4 regions of the Cupriavidus sp. 10L43_2 genome follow, and region 4 is predicted to be linked to each of the others. Evidence: predicted binding sites of a transcription regulator. Region 4 holds the regulator's gene; each other region holds the start of a gene.
The links. Region 4 encodes sigma-54, which starts transcription at its own class of promoters, with help from an activator protein. Its sites were predicted from a motif close to TGGCANGNAANCTGCTTT; they were not measured.
Positions count from the first base shown of each region.

Region 1: a site for sigma-54 is predicted at 2,206-2,223, ahead of AC1DEL_RS12940 (pilin). Genes of this name have one in related genera too.
Region 2: a site for sigma-54 is predicted at 1,867-1,884, ahead of AC1DEL_RS21310 (ammonium transporter). Genes of this name have one in related genera too.
Region 3: a site for sigma-54 is predicted at 1,936-1,953, ahead of urtA (urea ABC transporter substrate-binding protein). Genes of this name have one in related genera too.

Region 1 covers NZ_JBFTJE010000007.1:175,664-180,584, reverse strand. Annotated here, with positions in the region: gene AC1DEL_RS12945 (Wzy polymerase domain-containing protein) at 1-1,527, opposite strand, end outside; gene AC1DEL_RS12940 (pilin) at 1,659-2,135, opposite strand; gene AC1DEL_RS12935 (pilin) at 2,368-2,892, opposite strand; gene AC1DEL_RS12930 (pilin) at 2,904-3,431, opposite strand; gene AC1DEL_RS12925 (pilin) at 3,642-4,142, opposite strand; gene AC1DEL_RS12920 (TerC family protein) at 4,403-4,921, opposite strand, start outside.
Region 2 covers NZ_JBFTJE010000017.1:63,138-68,058, reverse strand. Annotated here, with positions in the region: gene AC1DEL_RS21325 (CreA family protein) at 14-490, opposite strand; gene AC1DEL_RS21320 (acyl-CoA thioesterase) at 493-978, opposite strand; gene AC1DEL_RS21315 (HU family DNA-binding protein) at 1,127-1,408, opposite strand; gene AC1DEL_RS21310 (ammonium transporter) at 1,917-3,119, shown strand; gene AC1DEL_RS21305 (mechanosensitive ion channel family protein) at 3,273-4,139, shown strand; gene AC1DEL_RS21300 (Bcr/CflA family multidrug efflux MFS transporter) at 4,140-4,921, opposite strand, start outside.
Region 3 covers NZ_JBFTJE010000005.1:150,232-155,152, forward strand. Annotated here, with positions in the region: gene cyoB (cytochrome o ubiquinol oxidase subunit I) at 1-693, shown strand, start outside; gene cyoC (cytochrome o ubiquinol oxidase subunit III) at 699-1,349, shown strand; gene cyoD (cytochrome o ubiquinol oxidase subunit IV) at 1,349-1,696, shown strand; gene urtA (urea ABC transporter substrate-binding protein) at 2,010-3,272, shown strand; gene urtB (urea ABC transporter permease subunit UrtB) at 3,390-4,921, shown strand, end outside.
Region 4 covers NZ_JBFTJE010000026.1:58,439-63,359, reverse strand. Annotated here, with positions in the region: gene lptA (lipopolysaccharide transport periplasmic protein LptA) at 1-392, shown strand, start outside; gene lptB (LPS export ABC transporter ATP-binding protein) at 433-1,233, shown strand; gene AC1DEL_RS26170 (RNA polymerase factor sigma-54) at 1,367-2,848, shown strand; gene hpf (ribosome hibernation-promoting factor, HPF/YfiA family) at 2,899-3,252, shown strand; gene AC1DEL_RS26160 (PTS sugar transporter subunit IIA) at 3,731-4,186, shown strand; gene hprK (HPr(Ser) kinase/phosphatase) at 4,243-4,921, shown strand, end outside.

The DNA of each region.
Region 1 (4,921 bases), on a different contig from region 4:
TTCAACGGCATTCTGGGCGGTGATGACAGTCCGCTCGACGGCTTCCGAGGCGGCGTGCTGGCGGAACCAGTGGCGCGGCATCGGCAGGCCATCGCGCCGTTCATCGCTCGCATACTCGCGCGCCTCCACGCGACGGTAGTCCTGCCAGAGCGTGGTCAGGATGATGGCCGAGAGCGCGACGAAGGCGATGCCGATGCCCATCGCCGCCGGCTTGGGGAGGCGCAGTTTGCCGAAGCCGGACGGCTCCAGCCATCCCAGCAGGAAGCAGAACGGCAGGAAGAAGTAGAGGTAATGGAGCGGGTATTCGAGCATCGAATGCGCGCCGACCATCGCCAGCCAGAGCAGGATCACCACGGTCTGCGGCCGCTCCGCCGACGCCGCGCGCCACAGGCGGTGACGCACCACGCGCCACAGCCACGCCAGCAGCAGCACCCCGACGCCCGCCGTCCCCATCAAGCCGGTCTTTGCCAGCAGATCGAGCACGGCGTTGTGGGCGTGCAGGGACATCTCGGCCGTCACGCGCAGTTGCGACATCTGCTGGAACTGCGCCCAGCCGAACTCCCCGTAACCCACGCCGAGCAGCGGATGCGATCGGAACATGGCGATGGCATGCGCCCACAGCGCGCCGCGTGCCGAGACCTGATCGCCGGCCTTCAGTTGCGCGACGGTATCGAACAATCGCCAATCGAATGCCTGCCCGGCGCTCTTGATGACCGGCTGCAGCACCACGATGCCGACGACCAACAGCACGGCAGCGAGCACCAAACCGGGCGGGCGCGCCATCGGATTCGGCCCGCGCCGGGCGCCGCGCACCATGGCGGCGGCGATCAGGGCGTAGATGGCGGCCAGCCCAACGTGGACAAGACCGGTGCGCGAGCCGGTCAGCGCGATGCCCGACTCGAGCAGCAGCACGGCGGCCAGCCACGCCGCAAACCCGAGCCGCGCCCGCCGTGCCAGCCAGATCGCGGCAACGAGGCCAAAACCGTGGATCGTCGCCTGATGGTTGGGCTGGTTCAGGTTGCCCCACAGCCGGCGGTTGGTGTCGTAGAAATATTCCGAAACAAGGCCGAACATCTGGTCTTCCATATGGAAGACCTGGATCCACTGGGCCAACGTGCCGAGCAGCCCGGCGACGAGGAAGGTAATGGCGAGGGCATCGACAATCTCGGCCCGTTCCTCGGTGGAAAACCCCTGCCCGAGACGCCACGCGGCGACCATCATGGCCGCGCCGAGGGCGAGGACGATCTGGGTGGTGAAGCGGCTGCCCGTGATATCGGCCATGCCGGCGGCAGACTGGACGAGCGTCGTCAGAATCAGCCAGAGCGGCAGCAGGACGATCCAAGGGACTTGGGGGGTGTCCGCCGAGCGCCGAAAGGCCAGCAGGCAGACCAACGCAACACCGAGCACCCCGGCCGTCCATTCGCCATAGAAGGTGGCGAGCGGAAGCGTGTGCTTAGAGACCAGCAGCGGGAGGGTAAAGGCGGCGACAATCGCCGACCCCGGAAGCAAAGCCCTGGATGGCGGCATGCGGGCGCGAGGGGAAGGAAAGGCGCCATGATAGCGTGGCGGCTTGGGGAAGCAGGAAAAGAAAAAGCGCCCGAAGGCGCTTTTTCAGACATCAGCATCAGGCGAGGGAAAGGCTCGCTGAGTACTTGGAATTAGGTCGCGACGCCAATCGGGCAACCTGCCGGTGCGTACGAAGCCTTCCAGCCAGCGCCGGTGCCGGCCGTCACGTAGCAGCGCCACGTACCCGTATCCAGGCGTTGCCAGTTGACCGTTGCCCCGGCCACGGACGGGCTCGCATTATTGCCCAGCGTAGCGGTCCAAATGAAGGCGCCCGTGTTCACATTAGCGGGCACCCCCGGATTGGCGTAGAGATTGGACGAAACAAAACCAATGTCCTCCACGGCAGCAACCGCGGCGCCGTTGCTCAGACGGTCTTCGAATGCCGTCTTGTACGCGCCCATTTCGCTGACTGCACGTGCGACCTGTGTACGCGCCGTGTAATCCTGATACTGCGGAATCGCGATAGCAGCCAGGATACCGATGATCGCAACCACGATCATCAGTTCGATCAGCGTGAAACCCTTTTGGGCTTGGCGACCCAGTTTTTTGATTTGTTGTACCCGTTGCATAAGGATTGACCCCTCGATGAGATTTTCGTTACAGAAAGAAACATCTGCTTGCATGTGATGCATTACCCCTAAAGCAGGGAGCGTGCCAGGCCAGCAAATGCCGATAATCTCATGCGGGAGTGACAAAATTTGGCCGATCTACGATTCCAAGGGACGGCCAATCAACAAAATTTGTCACATTTTGTGTCTACGGGACTGCCAAAGTTTTGCACTTTGAGGCGGGCGGGACGGGCTATGCCTCTGGCGTGTACCCCCACCGATATCGACATGCCGTTGGACGCACATTTTCGCGCGCGTTCGAATAACAGTCCCAGGAGGCCGCACCGCCGCCAGAGTAGCCGTCGGACGGCTTGCCCGTCCCGCTCAACTCCAACTCCACGAACTTGCCCCGCAACAGCGGCGACGCATCCTCCCGGAAGTACGCCCGGAGAAAGCACCCGCCGCCGTCTGAGACCTGGCCCATGCGCTGGGCCACCACGCGCTCCACGTACTTTCCGTTTATGGTTTCAGCGGGCGGCAAAGCGGTATCGTTCTCCCCGGTGTTGTCAGGACATTGAGAGGACAAGACATAGGTCTCCAGCACCGAGACCTTCAACCCACCCAGCAGGTACAGCCCCTCGGCAAACTGGGCCCGCGCCACATAGGCGCGGTACTGCGGCATGGCGAGGCTGGCCAGGATGCCGATGATCGCCACCACGATCATCAGCTCGATCAGCGAAAAGCCCGCCCGCCGTGGAAGGCGCTTGCGGCGATCCATGGCGCACCGCCTCAGGCCGAGGTGGAACTCGATCCCCTCACGCTGCAGGACTTCGGCATCAGCTTGTGGTCCACGTTGGAGAAGCAATCCCAGGTGAACGAGCCCTCGGAGCCCTTCAGTTCCAACTCCACATGCTTGCCGGCCAGCGCCTGCGAGACGTCACTCCGGAACCGGGCCGTGATCACGCAACCGCCAGAGTCGCCCACCACGCCATTGGCCTTGGTTTCCACCGATGCCACATAGCGGCCATTGATCGTCGAACTCAGCGGCAGGCCGGAGTTATTGGCCGTCTTGTTGTCCGGGCACGACCCGGAGCTGACGTACGCCTCCACCAGCGACGTCTTCAGGCCCGACGCCAGCGTCAGCGCCTCGGCGAACTGGGCCCGCGCCACGTAGTCGCGGTACTGCGGAATGGCAAGGCTGGCCAGGATGCCGATGATCGCCACAACGATCATCAGTTCGATCAGCGTGAAGCCGGCGCGCATGGTCCGGCGCACAAGACGGCCAGACCGCCGTGGATAAGTGTTGGTGTGTTGCATAGGACCCCCTTTCTGGTTGTCGTCATCGACGCGATGACTGGGGTCGTATGCTGTGGCGGGCTGCGCGCCATGAATTTGATCGCGCGCAAGCCGCCGGACGTTGATTCACTCTGATGGAAATGCACCATAAATGGCGCATTTCGGCCCGATTTTTTCGATGCTGACCGAGGCTGGGAGCGGTCCCACCCCCGGTCAGCCGCCGTCATCAGATCAGGCCGGCGCCGCCGCAGCCGCCGCCACGTGGCTGCACGCCTTGGGCAGGTACTTCCGTTCAGCGCCCGATTCGCACTGCCACGCCACGGCACCCTGGTCCGCGCCGGTCATGCGCAGCGTCAGGGACTTGCCGACCAGCCCCTTGGCGATGCCAGCGTCCTTGAAGTTGGCGACGATGGTGCAGCCGCCCGCCGCCGTGGGCGTGCCGCCCGTGACCACGCTCTTGATGTACGTCCCGGCAATGCTGGTCGCCAGCGGAATCCCGTCCGCCGCCCCGCTGGCGTTGCTGGGGCAGGTGCCGCCGTACGAGAACGTTTCGATCACCGCCGGCTTCTGCCCCGACGCCAGGCTCAGTCCCTCGGCGAACTGCGAGCGCGCCACGTAGTCCTGATACTGTGGAATGGCGACCCCGGCGAGGATGCCGATGATCGCCACCACGATCATCAGTTCGATCAGCGTGAAGCCGCGATGGCGGCGTGCGGAAGGCTTACGTTGCATATTGACCCTTTTCATGGTGATGGTTGATGTCCGTGCCGCGCGGCGTTGCGCACCGGCACGGCACCCATGATCGGGAGGTCAGCCCCCTACTCCGATTGATCTCCGACAATTCCCACAGGCTTGTGGGAATTGCTTGGAAATCCACAGGAATTCGTGGCGCGGGCGCCCACAGCGCCCTGTTGTAGCGGCGCCACCAAAGAAAAACGGGCGGCCAGATCGGCCGCCCGTTTCAGGCATGACGAGACTGCAATGCAGAGGCGTCAGGCCACCTGCGCGCTCCGGCGCTTGAGCAGCTTGCCCACCAGCACCACCAGCACGGCCCCGACCAAGCCAAACACCAGATGGGCGTGCGGCACATGCACCTGGAACCACTCTGCATCCACGGGGTCGCTCACCAGCATCTCGCCGGCCAGGTAGCCCAGCAGCGCGGCGCCCAGCACGATGATGAGCGGGAAGCGCTCCATCACCTTCAGCAGGATGGTGCTGCCGAACACAATCAGCGGAATCGACAGGCCCAGGCCCAGCACCAGCAGCATCAGCTGGCTGCCTTCGGGGCCCTTCTGGGCGGCGGCGGCCACGGCCACCACGTTGTCCAGCGACATCACCAGGTCGGCAATCAGGATGGTGCGGATGGCTTGCCAGATGTTGTCCTTGGCGTCGTGGCCTTCCTCGCCGTCATCACCGGTCAGCAGTTGCACGCCGATGTAGACCAGCAGGATGGCGCCGACGATCTTCAGGTACGGCAGCGTCAGCAGCTTCACGGCGGCCACGGTCAGCAC
Region 2 (4,921 bases), on a different contig from region 4:
GAGGGGCTGAGGCTTACTTGACGGGGATCGGTGTCCCGGCCGGCACCGGTACCGCCGTCACCGCGTTCTGCGGGCTGCCGCTGACGATGCGGTCGGAGTAGGTCAGATAGACCAGCGTGTTGCGCTTGCGGTCCACCGCACGCACCACGTGCAGGGTCTTGAACAGGATCGACATCCGCTCGGAAAACACGTCTTCCTGCGCCTTGACCGGGCCCTTGAAGGTGATGGGGCCCACCTGGCGGCAGGCAATCGACGCTTCCGGCGGGTCTTCGGCCATGCCGAGCGAGCCCTTGATGCCGCCCGTGCGCGCCCGCGAGACGTAGCAGGTGATGCCGTCCACCTGCGGATCGTCATAGGCTTCGATCACCACCTTGTCGGAGCCGGTGACGCGGAAATTCGTGCTGACGCTGCCGATTTCCTCGGCCTGCGTGATGCCGGAGAGCGCCCACAGGCCGGCGACGGCCATCATTCCGATGCGGATGTTCGCCATGGTCAGTCCGCCGAACCCTTGATCTCGTCGTGCCGGCGCTCCATTTCCTGGCGCAGCGCGCGGCGCTGCTGGGCGGCGGCAAAGCGCTGGCGCTCCACCTCGTCACGCGGTTGCAGCGGCGGCACCTCGGCTGGCGCGCCGTTGTCGTCCACGGCCACCATCGTGAAGTAGCAGCTATTGGTATGCCGTACCACCTTGCTGCGAATATTCTCAGTCACCACCTTGATGCCGATTTCCATCGAGCTGCGGCCGGTGTAGTTCACGGCAGACAGGAAGGTGACGAGTTCGCCCACGTGGATCGGCTGGCGGAACATCACCTGGTCCACTGACAGCGTGACCACATAGCGGCCGGCGTAGCGGCTGGCGCAGGCGTAGGCCACCATGTCCAGGTACTTCAGGATGGTGCCCCCGTGCACGTTGCCGGAGAAGTTGGCCATGTCCGGCGTCATCAGCACGGTCATGGAAAGCTGGTGGGACAGATCGTTCATCGCAGAAAATCCAGAAATCGAGCCTGAGGCGCGGGCAGTGTAACCCGACGAGGCGCGCCAATGGGCAAATCCGCGCGTGGACATCATGGCCCAAAAAGAAAAGCGGCCCCGAAGGCCGCTTTCCTTACTTTCAAGAACGCGAACTTGCTTACTTCTTCTTGTTCACGGCGTCCTTGAAACCCTGGCCGGCGGAAAACTTCACCGTCTTGGCGGCCGGGATCTTGATCGTTTCGCCGGTGCGCGGATTGCGGCCGGTACGGGCAGCACGCTTGCCCGAGCTGAAGCTACCAAACCCCACCAGGGTGACCGAGTCCCCCTTGGCCACTGCCTTTTTGATACTGTCCAGCGCGGCGTTCAGCGCGCGCTCGGCGGCGGCGTTGCTGAGTTCTGCTTCCGCGGCGATGGCCGATACCAGTTCACCTTTATTCATGGCTAGATTTCCCTTGTTGGTCGTCGTCACCGGACATCTGCCTGCCGGCAAATTACCGATCGGCGCAGTCTAATCTGCCCTTTGCGCCTTGGGCAATCCCCAGTGGCACCGAAGCAACGAAAACGGCCGGAAAACGTTCTCTGGCAAGACTTAGCGGGGGTTTTACCCCTCTTTTCCCCAAATGGAATCGTCACTTTTTCAGCCCGACACGTATCGTGCGGCGCACATGCACGGGGCCGCGCTTCGTCGGCCTCCCCCCGGGCGAGGACGCACCATTCTGGATCGCACCGCGCGCGCTATACGCCCGCTTTTGGCGCATGGCGATCCATAATGAGGCGTGGCTCGTACGGCGGCGCAGCCGCTGCGCGCAATAGTTGATCCGACAACTCGCCCGGAAACGCCACACCAGTGCGCCACGCACCGCCTCGGCGCTATTTTCCCCATTTTGCATCGCTGTCTGGAACGGATTTTGCATACTCGTGCTCCCATTTTGAGCATTGAGGTAGCAATGGAAAACTGGAAAACGGGCGCCGATGCGATGTTCATCCTGCTCGGCGCCATCCTGGTACTCGCCATGCACGCGGGATTTGCATTCCTGGAACTCGGCACGGTGCGCAAGAAAAACCAGGTGAATGCACTGGTGAAAATCCTTGTTGATTTTGCCGTTTCCACGATTGCTTACTTTTTTGTCGGTTATACGGTGGCGTACGGGGTGCAATTCATGTCCGGTGCCGAAGTCCTGGCACAAAAGAGCGGATATGAACTGGTGAAATTCTTCTTCCTCGCCACATTTGCGGCGGCCATTCCGGCGATTATTTCGGGAGGCATTGCGGAGCGCTCGCGATTCAATCCGCAACTGGTCGCCACATTCATCCTGGTCGGTTTTGTCTACCCGTTCTTCGAAGGCATCGCCTGGAACAACCGCTTCGGCATCCAGGACTGGATCGCCTCGGTTGCGGGCTCGCCGTTTCACGATTTCGCAGGCTCGGTCGTCGTGCATGCCGTGGGCGGCTGGATCGCCCTGCCCGCCGTGTTGCTGCTGGGCGCCCGGCGCGGCCGGTACTCGAAGGACGGCCGCATCAGCGCGCATCCGCCCTCGAACATCCCCTTCCTGGCGCTCGGCGCCTGGGTGCTGGCGGTGGGCTGGTTCGGCTTCAATGTGATGAGCGCCCAGACCGTGGACAAGATCAGCGGCCTGGTGGCCATCAATTCGCTGATGGCGATGGCCGGCGGCACGCTGGCGGCGTGGTGGGCCGGCCGCAACGACCCCGGCTTCGCCTACAACGGCCCGCTGGCCGGGCTGGTGGCCGTGTGCGCCGGCTCGGACCTCATGCATCCGCTCGGCGCGCTGATCACCGGCGCGGTGGCCGGCGTGCTGTTCGTCTATTTGTTTACGCTGGCCCAGAACAAGTGGCATATCGATGACGTGCTGGGCGTCTGGCCGCTGCACGGCTTGTGCGGCGCCTGGGGCGGCATCGCGGCGGGCATCTTCGGCACCCATGCGCTCGGCGGCATGGGCGGGGTGTCGCTGGTCGCGCAGCTGATCGGCACGGCGCTCGGCATCGTCATCGCGCTGGTGGGCGGCACGGTAGTCTACGGTGCACTGAAGAAATTCGTCGGAATACGACTGGATGCCGAAGCCGAGTTCAATGGCGCGGACCTGACCCTGCACCGCATTTCGGCCACCCCGGAGCGCGAGACCAACTGGTAATCCACCCTTGTTGGGACTGGGAGAAAGCGGCCGGACAGCGTTCCGGCCGCTTTGTTATTTGCGCATATCGAACGGCGGATTTTCGCGAAATTATTAACTTGAACTTGCCCGCGACGAGGCCAATAATGCCCTTGCCTAACAGGAGCATGCCCCATGGATACCTCTTCGTTGCAGAGCTTTCGCGAGTTGATCGTCGGTTACGCCACCGTGTTCGGCGTCAAGATCCTGGCCGCGCTGGCCTTCTGGGTGATCGGCCGCTGGCTGATCCATTTCGTCGTCCGGCTGGTCCAGAACTCGCTGGCCCGGCAGAAGGTGGACCCCACGCTGCTGCGCTACGTCGGCTCCATCGTCACCGTCACCCTCAACGTGGTGCTGGTGATCGGCATCCTCGGCTACTTCGGCATCCAGACCACCACCTTCGCGGCGCTGATTGCGGCGGCTGGCGTGGCCATCGGCATGGCGTGGTCGGGGCTGATGGCGAATTTCGCGGCCGGCGCCTTCCTCGTGGTGCTGCGGCCGTTCAAGGTGGGCGATTTCGTGACCATCGGCGGCGTGACCGGCACAGTCAGGGAGATCGGCCTGTTCGCCACCACGCTCGACACGCCGGACAACGTGCTGACCGTAGTCGGCAACAACAAGATCTTCTCGGACACCATCCAGAATTTCACCGCCAATGCCTACCGGCGCGTGGAACTGAAGGCGCAGCTGGCCGGCTCGACTGACGCGATGGCCGCCGTGGCACTGCTCAAGGAGCGCATCGGCGCGATTCCCAACGTACTGGCCGAACCGCCTGTCGACGTGGAGATCCTCGAGTTCACGCTGGTCGGCCCGGTGCTCGCCGTGCGGCCGTACTGCCATAACGATCACTACTGGCAGGTCTATTTCGATACCAACCGCGTGATTCGCGAGAGTTTTGGCCAAGCCGGATTTGCCGCCCCGATGCCGGCGCAGATGGTGGTCATGCAGCCCGCGCCGGCCATGCCGATGGCGCCGGCGACGCCCGCCAACCAGGCCGCCTGATCAGGCGGGCACGGCCGCGCCGGCCCGCCCGTAGCGCCGCAGCAGGACCGCGCTGCAGCCGCACACCGCCATCACCACGGCCAGTGGCAGCGCGGTACCGTCGTGCCATACGCTGACGGCGGCGCCAGCCAGCGTGCCAAATCCGAACTGCAGCGTGCCCATCAGCGCGGACGCGGTGCCCGCGCGATGGCTCTGGTGCGCCAACGCCAGCGCCGACGCATTCGGCGTGATGCACCCCATACCCGCCAGAAAGACGAAGAAGCCGACCAGCAGCACCGGCAGCACGGCCATGCCCGCCAGCGCCGCGACGGCCAGCATCAGGCCGGCCAGCAGCGGCGCGTACAGGGCCATGCCCAGCACGGCGTCGAGCGAGCGCGCACGCACCAGGCGCGTATTGATCTGGGACATCGCGATCAGCCCGAACGCGTTCGCCCCGAACACGAAGCCATAGTGCGAGGGGTCGATGCCATGCAACTCGATCAGCACGAACGGCGAACCGGCGATATAGGCGAACATGCCTGCCTGCACGCAGCCGGCCGCCAGCGAGTAGCCCAGGAATTCGCGGTCGCGCAGCAGCTCCCAGTAGTTGCGCAAGACGGTGCCCGGGTGCAGCGTGCGGCGGTGCGCCGGATCGAGCGACTCCTCCATCCGTGCGTGAACGAACCAAAGGATCAGCACGGCCGCGCCACAATGGATCCAGAAAATCGCGCGCCAGCCCAGGGCAGAGAGGACGGCCCCGCCGATCAGCGGCGCGAGGATCGGCGCCAGGCCCATCACCAGCA
Region 3 (4,921 bases), on a different contig from region 4:
GTGCTGTTCGGCTACCTGGCCGGCGTGACCTACTGGTGGCCGAAGGCGTTCGGCTTCAAGCTGGACGAGCGTCTGGGCAAGTGCGCGTTCTGGTGCTGGCTGGTTGGCTTCTACTTCGCGTTCATGCCGCTGTACGTGCTGGGCCTGATGGGCATGACCCGCCGCCTGAACCATACCGACAACCCGGCCTGGACCCCGTTCCTGTACGCGGCCGTGATCGGCGTGGTGTTCATCGCCATGGGTATCGGCTTCCAGGTGCTGCAGATCGTCGTGTCGATCCGCAACCGCAAGGCGCTGGCGGACGTCACGGGCGATCCCTGGGGTGGCCGTACGCTGGAGTGGGCCACGTCGTCGCCGCCCGCGTTCTACAACTTCGCGCACACCCCGGTGGTGCGTGACCTGGACGCGTTTGCCGACATGAAGGCCCGTGGCGAGACCATCCGCACGGACGGCTACGAGCAGATCCACATGCCGAAGAACACCGCTGCAGGCTTCTACATGGGTGCCTTCAGCCTCGCGCTGGGCTTCGCGCTGACCTGGCATATCTGGTGGCTTGCCGCCGTGGGCCTGGTTGGCATGGTGGTGGCGTTTATCCGCCGCGCCAACGACGACCATATCGATTACTACGTGCCGGCCAAGCAGGTCGAGCAGATCGAAACGCTGCACCAGCAGCGCATCGCTACGCAGGGCTGATCATCATGTCGACTGAAGTTCTAGACCGTTTTGGGGCGCAAGCCCCCGCCCACGGCCACGCGCACGATGCCGCGCATGACCACGACCACGCCCATCACGACACCAGCGAGAACACCGTCTTTGGTTTCTGGCTGTACCTGATGAGCGACTGCATCTTGTTCGCGTGCCTGTTCGCCGCCTACGCCGTGCTGCGCGGCGAAGTGGCGGGCGGCCCGTCGGGCAAGGAGCTGTTCGAGCTCAACTTCGTGCTGGTCGAGACGTTCATCCTGCTGTTCTCGTCGATCACGTACGGCTTCGCGATGATCTCGCTGCAGAACCGCAGCAAGGGTCGCGTGCTGATCTGGCTGGGCGTGACGTTCCTGCTGGGCGCCGCGTTCATGTCGATGGAAATCTATGAGTTCCATCACCTGATCCACGAAGGCGCCGGCCCGGGCCGCAGCGCGTTCCTGTCGTCATTCTTCACGCTCGTGGGCACCCACGGCCTGCACGTGGCCAGCGGCATGGTCTGGATGCTCGTGCTGATGTGGCAGCTGAACAAGAAGGGCATGACCCCGACGATGGAAAAGCGCCTGAACTGCCTGAGCCTGTTCTGGCACTTCTTGGACATCGTCTGGATCGGCGTCTTCACCGTCGTCTACCTGATGGGAGCACTGTAATGGCACAACAACATGCAACGGCCGCCCACGGCGAGTCGCACGGCCACAGCAGCGTCAAGTCGTATGTGATCGGCTTCGTGCTGGCCGTGATCCTGACGGTGATCCCGTTCAAGATCGTGATGGACGGCACGATGGACCGCGGCACCATCCTCTGGATCATCCTCGGCATGGCCGTGGTCCAGATCGTGGTCCACCTGAAGTACTTCCTCCACATGGATGGCTCCAAGGGCCAGCGCTGGAACGTCATGGCGTTCCTGTTCACGCTGCTGATCCTGTTCATCGTGCTGGCCGGTTCGCTCTGGATCATGCACAACATGAATGCCAACATGATGCCGATGATGAAGTAAGCATCGTCAGGCATGCAGCGAAGACGGGGCCCTCGGGCCCCGTTTTTTATTGTCGGCGGTGCGCGATGCACTGTCGCCGGCCCGGATCCTGCACTGATTTGCGGCCATGCACGATGCCGGTGCGGGAGTTGGCGCGCCCCCGCCGGCCCCGGTGACCCGATTGGCACCGGATTGGTGCGACGGGATCACCCGCCGTGACGTTTTCTCCCACCTTTGATCGTTCCCGGCCCGGCAGTCCATGGCACGCTAGTTGCAGAAGGATCACCCGGGGTGCGTAGAGTCCCTGACCACATACGACAAACTGGGAGCTGCAATGAAACGACGTGACATGCTGAAGCTGTCGGCGGTAGCCGCCGCGGCAATGATCGGTACCAGCCCGCTGCTGGCGCAGTCGAAGGATCCGATCAAGGTCGGCATCCTGCATTCGCTGTCGGGCACGATGGCCATCTCCGAGACCTCGCTCAAGGACGTGGCGCTGATGACCATCGACGAGATCAACAAGAGCGGCGGCGTGCTGGGCCGCAAGCTCGAGCCGGTGGTGGTGGACCCCGCCTCCAACTGGCCGCTGTTCGCCGAGAAGGCGCGCCAACTGGTCACGCAGGACAAGGTCGCCGTCACGTTTGGCTGCTGGACCTCGGTATCGCGCAAGTCCGTGCTCCCGGTCTACGAGGAACTGAACTCGCTGCTGTTCTACCCGGTGCAGTACGAGGGCGAGGAAATGTCGAAGAACGTGTTCTACACCGGCGCCGCGCCTAACCAGCAGGCCATCCCGGCTGTGGAATACCTGATGAGCAAGGAAGGCGGTGGCGCCAAGCGCTTCTTCCTGCTCGGCACCGATTACGTGTACCCACGCACGACCAACAAGATCCTGCGCGCGTTCCTGAAGAGCAAGGGCGTGGCCGACAAGGATATCGAGGAGGTCTACACCCCGTTCGGCCATAGCGACTATCAGACCATCGTCGCCAACATCAAGAAGTTCTCGCAGGGCGGCAAGACGGCCGTGATCTCGACGATCAATGGCGACTCCAACGTGCCGTTCTACAAGGAACTGGGCAACGCTGGCCTGAAGGCCAAGGACGTGCCGGTGGTGGCGTTCTCCGTGGGCGAGGAAGAACTGCGCGGCATCGACACCAAGCCGCTGGTCGGCCATCTGGCCGCCTGGAACTACTTCATGTCGGTGAAGAACCCCGAGAATGACGCGTTCAAGAAGCAATGGGCGGCATGGGTCAAGGCCAACAACCTGCCCGGCGGCGACAAGCGCGTGACCAACGACCCGATGGAAGCCACCTACGTCGGCATCCATATGTGGGCGCAGGCGGTCAAGAAGGCCGGCACCACCGATCCGGACAAGGTGCGCCAGGCCATGTATGGCCAGACCTTCAAGTCGCCGGACGGCTTCACGCTGACCATGGGCGAGAACCACCACCTGTACAAGCCGGTGATGATCGGCGAAGTGAAGGGCGACGGCCAGTTCTCCGTGGTGTGGAAGACGGCGAAGCCGGTGCGCGCGCAGCCGTGGAGCCCGTTCATCGCGGGTAACGAAGGCAAGCCGGACAAGGTTGTCGCCGGCCGCTGATCTCCAGCGTACCCATGGTGTTTTGCCCCTCTCCCTTGGGAGAGGGGAGCCCTCCCTCGGTCGTTCCACGCATAAAAGACGCGAACCATCGCGCCATATCAGACGCCAGCCAGCCCTATGCACCGATCTCCATTCCCGTCCGCCTTGCCGTGGCTGCGCGCCATGCTGGCTGCGCTGTTGCTGGCCGCCGCGCCGCTGTGGGCGGCACCGCTCACGCAGGCTGACCTCAAGCCGCTGGTCGAAGACGACTTCGACGCGAAGACCGCCGCGCTCGCCGCGCTGACCCAGGCGCCGCCCGAGCAGGCCGGCCCGATCCTGCGCGCGCTCCAGGACGATGCACTCCAATTTGCGCCATCGGTGGGCATGGTGCGCCAGGATGGCGACAAGACCGTCGATGCCATCACTGGCAAGCCGGTGACCGTGAAGGCCGATGAACTCGAGTCCCTCACGCTGAACAACAGCCTGCGGGCCATCGTCGATAGCGCTGCGAGCAGCCTCCTGCTGCAGTCGCCGGACATCGCGGTGCGTACGCAGGCCATCAACACCTTGTCCGATCAACCCGAGAGCGCCTCGCGCGAAGTTGTGGAAGCGGCCCGCAAGGCCGAGGCCGATGCCGGCCTGCGCGCCCGGCTCGACGTGATCTGGGCCAACACCGTACTGGCGCAGGGCACCGACGCCACGCGCGACGCGCGGCTGGAAGCCATCCGCATCCTCGGCCAGGACAGCAATCCGCAGATCCGCCAGAAGCTGACGCCGCTGGTGGAGCGCGATGAAGCGGGCAAGTTCAAGGAGCCCGACGCCGACGTGCGCGCCGCCGCCCAGCAGGCCATCGACAAGATGCGTGGCGAGCAAGGCCGCGCCGAGCTGCTCGGCAACCTGTTCGCCGGCCTGAGCCTCGGCAGCGTGCTGCTGCTGGCTGCGCTGGGACTGGCCATCACCTACGGGCTGATCGGCGTCATCAACATGGCGCACGGCGAGTTCCTGATGATCGGCGCCTACGCCACCTACGTGGTGCAGACGCTGTTCCGCGCCTATGCGCCGAATGCGTTCGATTGGTACCTGCTGGCGGCGCTGCCGGCGTCGTTCCTGGCAGCGGGTGTCGTCGGCTTCGCCATCGAGCGGATCGTGCTGCGCCACCTGTACGGCCGCCCGCTCGAGACGCTGCTGGCCACCTTCGGTATCAGCCTGCTGCTGATGCAGGCCGTGCGCACGCTCTTCGGCGCCCAGAACGTGGAAGTGGCCAATCCCAACTGGATGAGCGGCGGCGTCACGGCGATGGCCGGCCTCGTGATTCCGTACAACCGCATCGTCATCATCGCCTTCGCGCTGGCCGTGGTGGCCGTGGCGTGGGCGGTGCTGAATCGCACGCGGCTCGGCCTGTTCGTGCGCGCCACCACGCAGAACCGCACCATGGCGGCCTGTGTGGGCGTGCGCACGTGGAAGGTGGATAGCTACGCCTTCGCCTTCGGTGCCGGCATCGCCGGGCTGGGCGGCTGCGCGCTGTCCCAGATCGGCAACGTAGGGCCGGACCTCGGGCAGGCCTACATCATCGATTCGTTCATGGTGGTGGTGCTCGGCGGCGTGGGCCAGCTGGCCGGCACCATCGTCGGCGCCTTCGGGCTCGGCCTCATCAACAAGTTCATCGAGCC
Region 4 (4,921 bases):
CCGAGGGCTACCAGTACGCGGTGGCCACGGCCAATCCGGGCCGCCAGGCGTATATCCGCCAGAAGCGCGACGGCGTGGACGAATACATCGACGGCTGGGGCGACCGCATCGAGTACGACGGCAAGCAGGAAATGTCGAAGCTGATCGGTCATGCCCGCGCGGCGCGCATCGCCGGCGCGAAGACCGTCGACGAGATCCGCGGCGCCGTGATCACCTACGACAGCCGCAACGAGTACTACACGGCTGCCGGCGGCGACAACAACACCTCCACCGGCAACCCGTCCGGCCGCGTGCGCGCCGTGCTCTCGCCGCGCGCGGACCCGGCCAGCGGCGCCGCCGCGCCGCCACCGCCGCTGGAACTGAAGCCGGCGCCCGCGCCCGGCAAGCCCTGAACCCCGGACGCGCCCGCCGCGTCACGCATGCATTGACCTGATGAACGACTCCGCCACGCTCGCCCCGAACGCCTCCGCAGCCCCGTCGGCCGCCCGTACCGACAGCAGCACGCTGGTCGTGCGCCACCTGAAGAAGCGCTACGGTTCGCGCACCGTGGTCAAGGACGTCTCGCTGGACGTGAAGAGCGGCGAGGTGGTCGGCCTGCTCGGTCCGAACGGCGCCGGCAAGACCACGTCGTTCTACATGATCGTGGGCCTGGTGGCACTGGATGAGGGCGACATCGTGCTGGACGACCAGCACATCAGCGGCCTGCCGATCCACGAGCGCGCCCGCATGGGCCTGTCCTACCTGCCGCAGGAGGCCTCGGTCTTCCGCAAGCTCAACGTCGAGGAAAACATCCGCGCCGTGCTCGAGTTGCAATTGGAGAAGGGCAAGCCGCTGCCGAAGGCCGAGATCGAACGCCGCCTGGATTCGCTGCTGGATGACCTGCAGATCGCCCATCTGCGCAACAACCCGGCGCTGTCGCTCTCCGGCGGCGAGCGCCGCCGCGTGGAAATTGCCCGGGCGCTGGCCTCCGCGCCGCGCTTCATCCTGCTGGACGAGCCGTTCGCCGGCGTGGACCCCATCGCCGTGGGCGAAATCCAGCGCATCGTGAGCTTCCTGAAGGCGCGCAACATCGGCGTGCTGATCACCGACCACAACGTGCGCGAGACGCTCGGCATCTGCGACCACGCCTACATCATCAGCGAAGGCACGGTGCTGGCCGCCGGCCAGCCTGAGGAAATCATCGCCAACGAGTCCGTGCGACGCGTGTACCTGGGCGAAAATTTCCGCATGTGACCCATCGGCCGCCGCGTGCGGCCGCGCTTCTCCCGGCCTCCACGGCGACAGCCGGGGTCGATCAGGAAGTCAGAGCGATAGGCGATAGCAATTTCCGTTCCATAGTCGGAAGGATGCGCATAGAATAGGTCGCATGAAACCGTCGCTTCAGCTTCGTCTCTCGCAACATCTGGCATTGACCCCGCAGCTGCAACAGTCGATTCGATTGTTGCAGCTCTCGACGCTTGAACTCCAGCAGGAAGTGGAACAGGCGCTGACCGAAAATCCCCTGCTCGAACGCGAAAACGACTGGATCGAAAGCCCGCTGCGGGTAGCCGCCGATGGCTCGGTCAACCTCCAGAGCGCCCCCGCGCCGGCCTCCTCCGAGCCACAGCCCAACGGCGACGCGCGCACCGATGGCGCGTCCGGCGGTGAGGACGACAACTACAACGACAACGGCAGCGAGGACTACGGCAGCGACTGGAGCCTCGACGACTTCGCCCGCCGCCCCCAGGGCGACGAGGACGAAAAGTCGCCGATGCAGTTGCGCGATGCCGAGCCCACGCTGCGCGAGCACCTGATGGGGCAGTTGGCCCCGCTGAAGATCTCGGTGCGCGACAAGGGCCTGGCCATCTTCCTGATCGAATCGCTCGACGATGACGGCTACCTGAGCGCCTCGCTCGAGGAAATCTGCACCGAACTGCCCGAGGAACTCGAATTCGAGATCGACGAAGTCCACGCGATCCTGACCCTGCTGCAGAGCTTCGACCCGCCCGGCGTGGGCGCGCGCAATGCCGCGGAGTGCCTCAGCCTGCAATTGCGTCGCCTGAAGCACTCCCATCGTGAGCTGGCGCTGACCATCGTCAATCATCATCTGGAACTGCTGGCCGTGCGCGACTACACGCGGCTAAAGAAAGCGCTCCAGGTGGACGAAATAGCACTGAAGGCGGCACACGAACTGATTCGCTCGCTGGCGCCGTATCCGGGGCACGCGTTCAACCGTCCCGAGGCCGACTTCGTGGTGCCCGACGTGTTCGTGCGCAAGAGCGGCAGCGGGTGGATCGCGGCGCTCAATCCGGATGTCATGCCACGGCTGCGCATCAACGACATGTATGCGCAGATCCTGCGCGGCGCGAAGGGCGAAACGGGGACGGCAGGCCTGCAGCAGAAGCTTCAGGAGGCGCGGTGGCTTATCAAGAACATCCAGCAACGATTCGATACGATCCTGCGTGTTTCGCAGGCAATTGTGGAACGTCAAAAGAACTTTTTCACGCATGGCGAAATCGCGATGCGCCCCTTGGTTTTGCGGGAAATAGCCGATACACTCGGTTTACATGAGTCGACCATTTCCCGGGTCACCACGAATAAGTACATGGCCACGCCCATGGGTACTTTCGAGTTGAAGTACTTCTTTGGGAGCCACGTCTCTACGGAGACTGGCGGCGCGGCCTCCTCCACGGCAATCCGCGCGCTGATCAAGCAACTGATAGGAGCCGAAGACCCCAGGAATCCTCTTTCCGACAGCCGGATCGCCGAACTGCTGGGTGAGCAAGGCTTCGTGGTCGCACGCCGCACGGTGGCGAAATACCGCGAAGCGCTCAAGATCCCCGCAGTCAATCTCCGCAAGACTTTGTAGCCGAGCCGCAACCGCCTGCCTGGTGCGGCTCTTTCAGAAGGAGAAGCGCTATGAACTTCAAGATCAGTGGACACCACCTCGACATCACGCCCCCGCTGCGTGAGTATGTGGAAACGAAACTGGAGCGAATTGTCAGGCATTTCGATCAGGTCATCGGCGTGAGCGTGCTGCTATCGGTGGACAATCACAAGGAGAAGGACCGGCGCCAGTACGCGGAAATCAATCTGCATCTGAAGGGGAAGGACATCTTCGTCGAAGCGCATCATGAAGATCTGTATGCGGCGATCGACTGTCTGGTCGACAAGCTCGACCGCCAGGTCATCCGCTACAAGGACCGCGTACAGGGCCACGATCGCGAGGCGGTGAAGTACCAGATGGCCGCCCAGCAACTGACGCAGCAGTAGACACCTGCAGGCAACCGAAAACAGAGCGGTTGCCGACCCTGCAGAGGACTGAAAAGAAGAGCTCAAGCCGCGCAATCAGCGCGGCTTTTTTGATGGGCGCGCGCCATGGCGGTGACGGTGCGGGCACCTGGAATGTTTCGTTACCTTATTGCCACGCCGGAGGGCGACCCGGGGCCCCCGTGAGCGGTCAAAATGGGAACAAGTGTTCGCAAGCCGCCCGCCTCGGTGTATGCTCCGCCATACAAATAACGACAGGACGGCCCCGGGACACCCCGGGTGGGCAAGCCGGCCGGCACGTCGTGGCACCGCCGCGACCCCGGCGCTGCATCGCAAAATCGCGGTGGAGCCCTGCTCTATAATGGCCGGACGCTCCAATGCGGGCGTCCCAGACAAGATCTCGGTACCCAAGTTTCGCCCCGAATCCGGCGGGACGGCCTTCGCGCCCCGGCCCGCTAACCTGACTTCTCGCGCATCGCCCATGAATCGTTTGGCCAAATTGCTGCCACCCGGCAACATCCATCTCGACGTCACCGTCACCAGCAAGAAGCGGGTGTTCGAGCAAGCCGGGCTCCTGTTCGAGAACAACCATGGCGTGGCGCGTGCTACCGTGACCGATAACCTGTTCGCGCGCGAATCGCTGGGTTCCACGGGTCTGGGTGCCGGCGTGGCCATTCCGCATGGCCGCATCAAGGGTCTCAAGCAGCCGCTGGCCGGCTTCATGCGCCTGGCCGAGCCCATTCCGTTCGAATCGCCGGACGGCAAGCCGGTGTCGCTGTTGATCTTCCTGCTCGTGCCGGAACAGGCCACGCAACAACATCTGGAAATCCTGTCGGAAATCGCCCAACTGCTCTCGGACCGCGAGATGCGCGAGGGCCTCGCCACACTGCCCACGTCGGAAGCGGTGCATGATCTGCTGACGCAGTGGCACCCCTGACTCCCGCCCCAACGGCCGCCTGAAACGGCCTGTCCGCCCCCGAAAGTCATACGCGCATGGAACTCACCGGCGTCACCTCGCAGTCGATCTTCGACGACAACGCAGCCGACATCAAGCTCTCGTGGGTCGCTGGCCTGGAAGGGGCCGACCGGGCCTTCGACGTGGAATTCGCCCGCGAAGCCACCTCGGCGGCGGACCTCGTCGGCCACTTGAACCTGATCCACCCGAACCGGATCCAGGTGCTCGGCAAGCCGGAAATCCTCTACTACCAGCGCCTCGACGACGAGCCGCGCAAGCGCCAGATGGGCGAGCTGATCCTGCTCGAGCCGCCGTTCCTCGTCGTGGCGGATGGCATGGAGCCGCCGCCAGACCTGGAGCTGCGCTGCACGCGCTCGTCCACGCCGCTGTTCACCACGCCGGTGTCGTCGGCGGCTGTGATCGACCATCTGCGGCTCTACCTGTCGCGCATCTCCGCCCCGCGCGTGACGATGCACGGCGTGTTCCTCGACATCCTCGGCATGGGCGTGCTGATCATGGGCGAGTCCGGCCTGGGCAAGAGCGAACTGGGCCTGGAACTGATCTCGCGCGGCCACGGTCTCGTGGCCGACGATGCGGTGGATTTCGTGCGACTCGGACCCGACTTCATCGAGGGCCGCTGCCCGCCGCTGCTGCAGAACCTGCTGGAAGTGCGCGGCCTGGGCCTGCTCGACATCAAGACGATCTTCGGCGAGACGG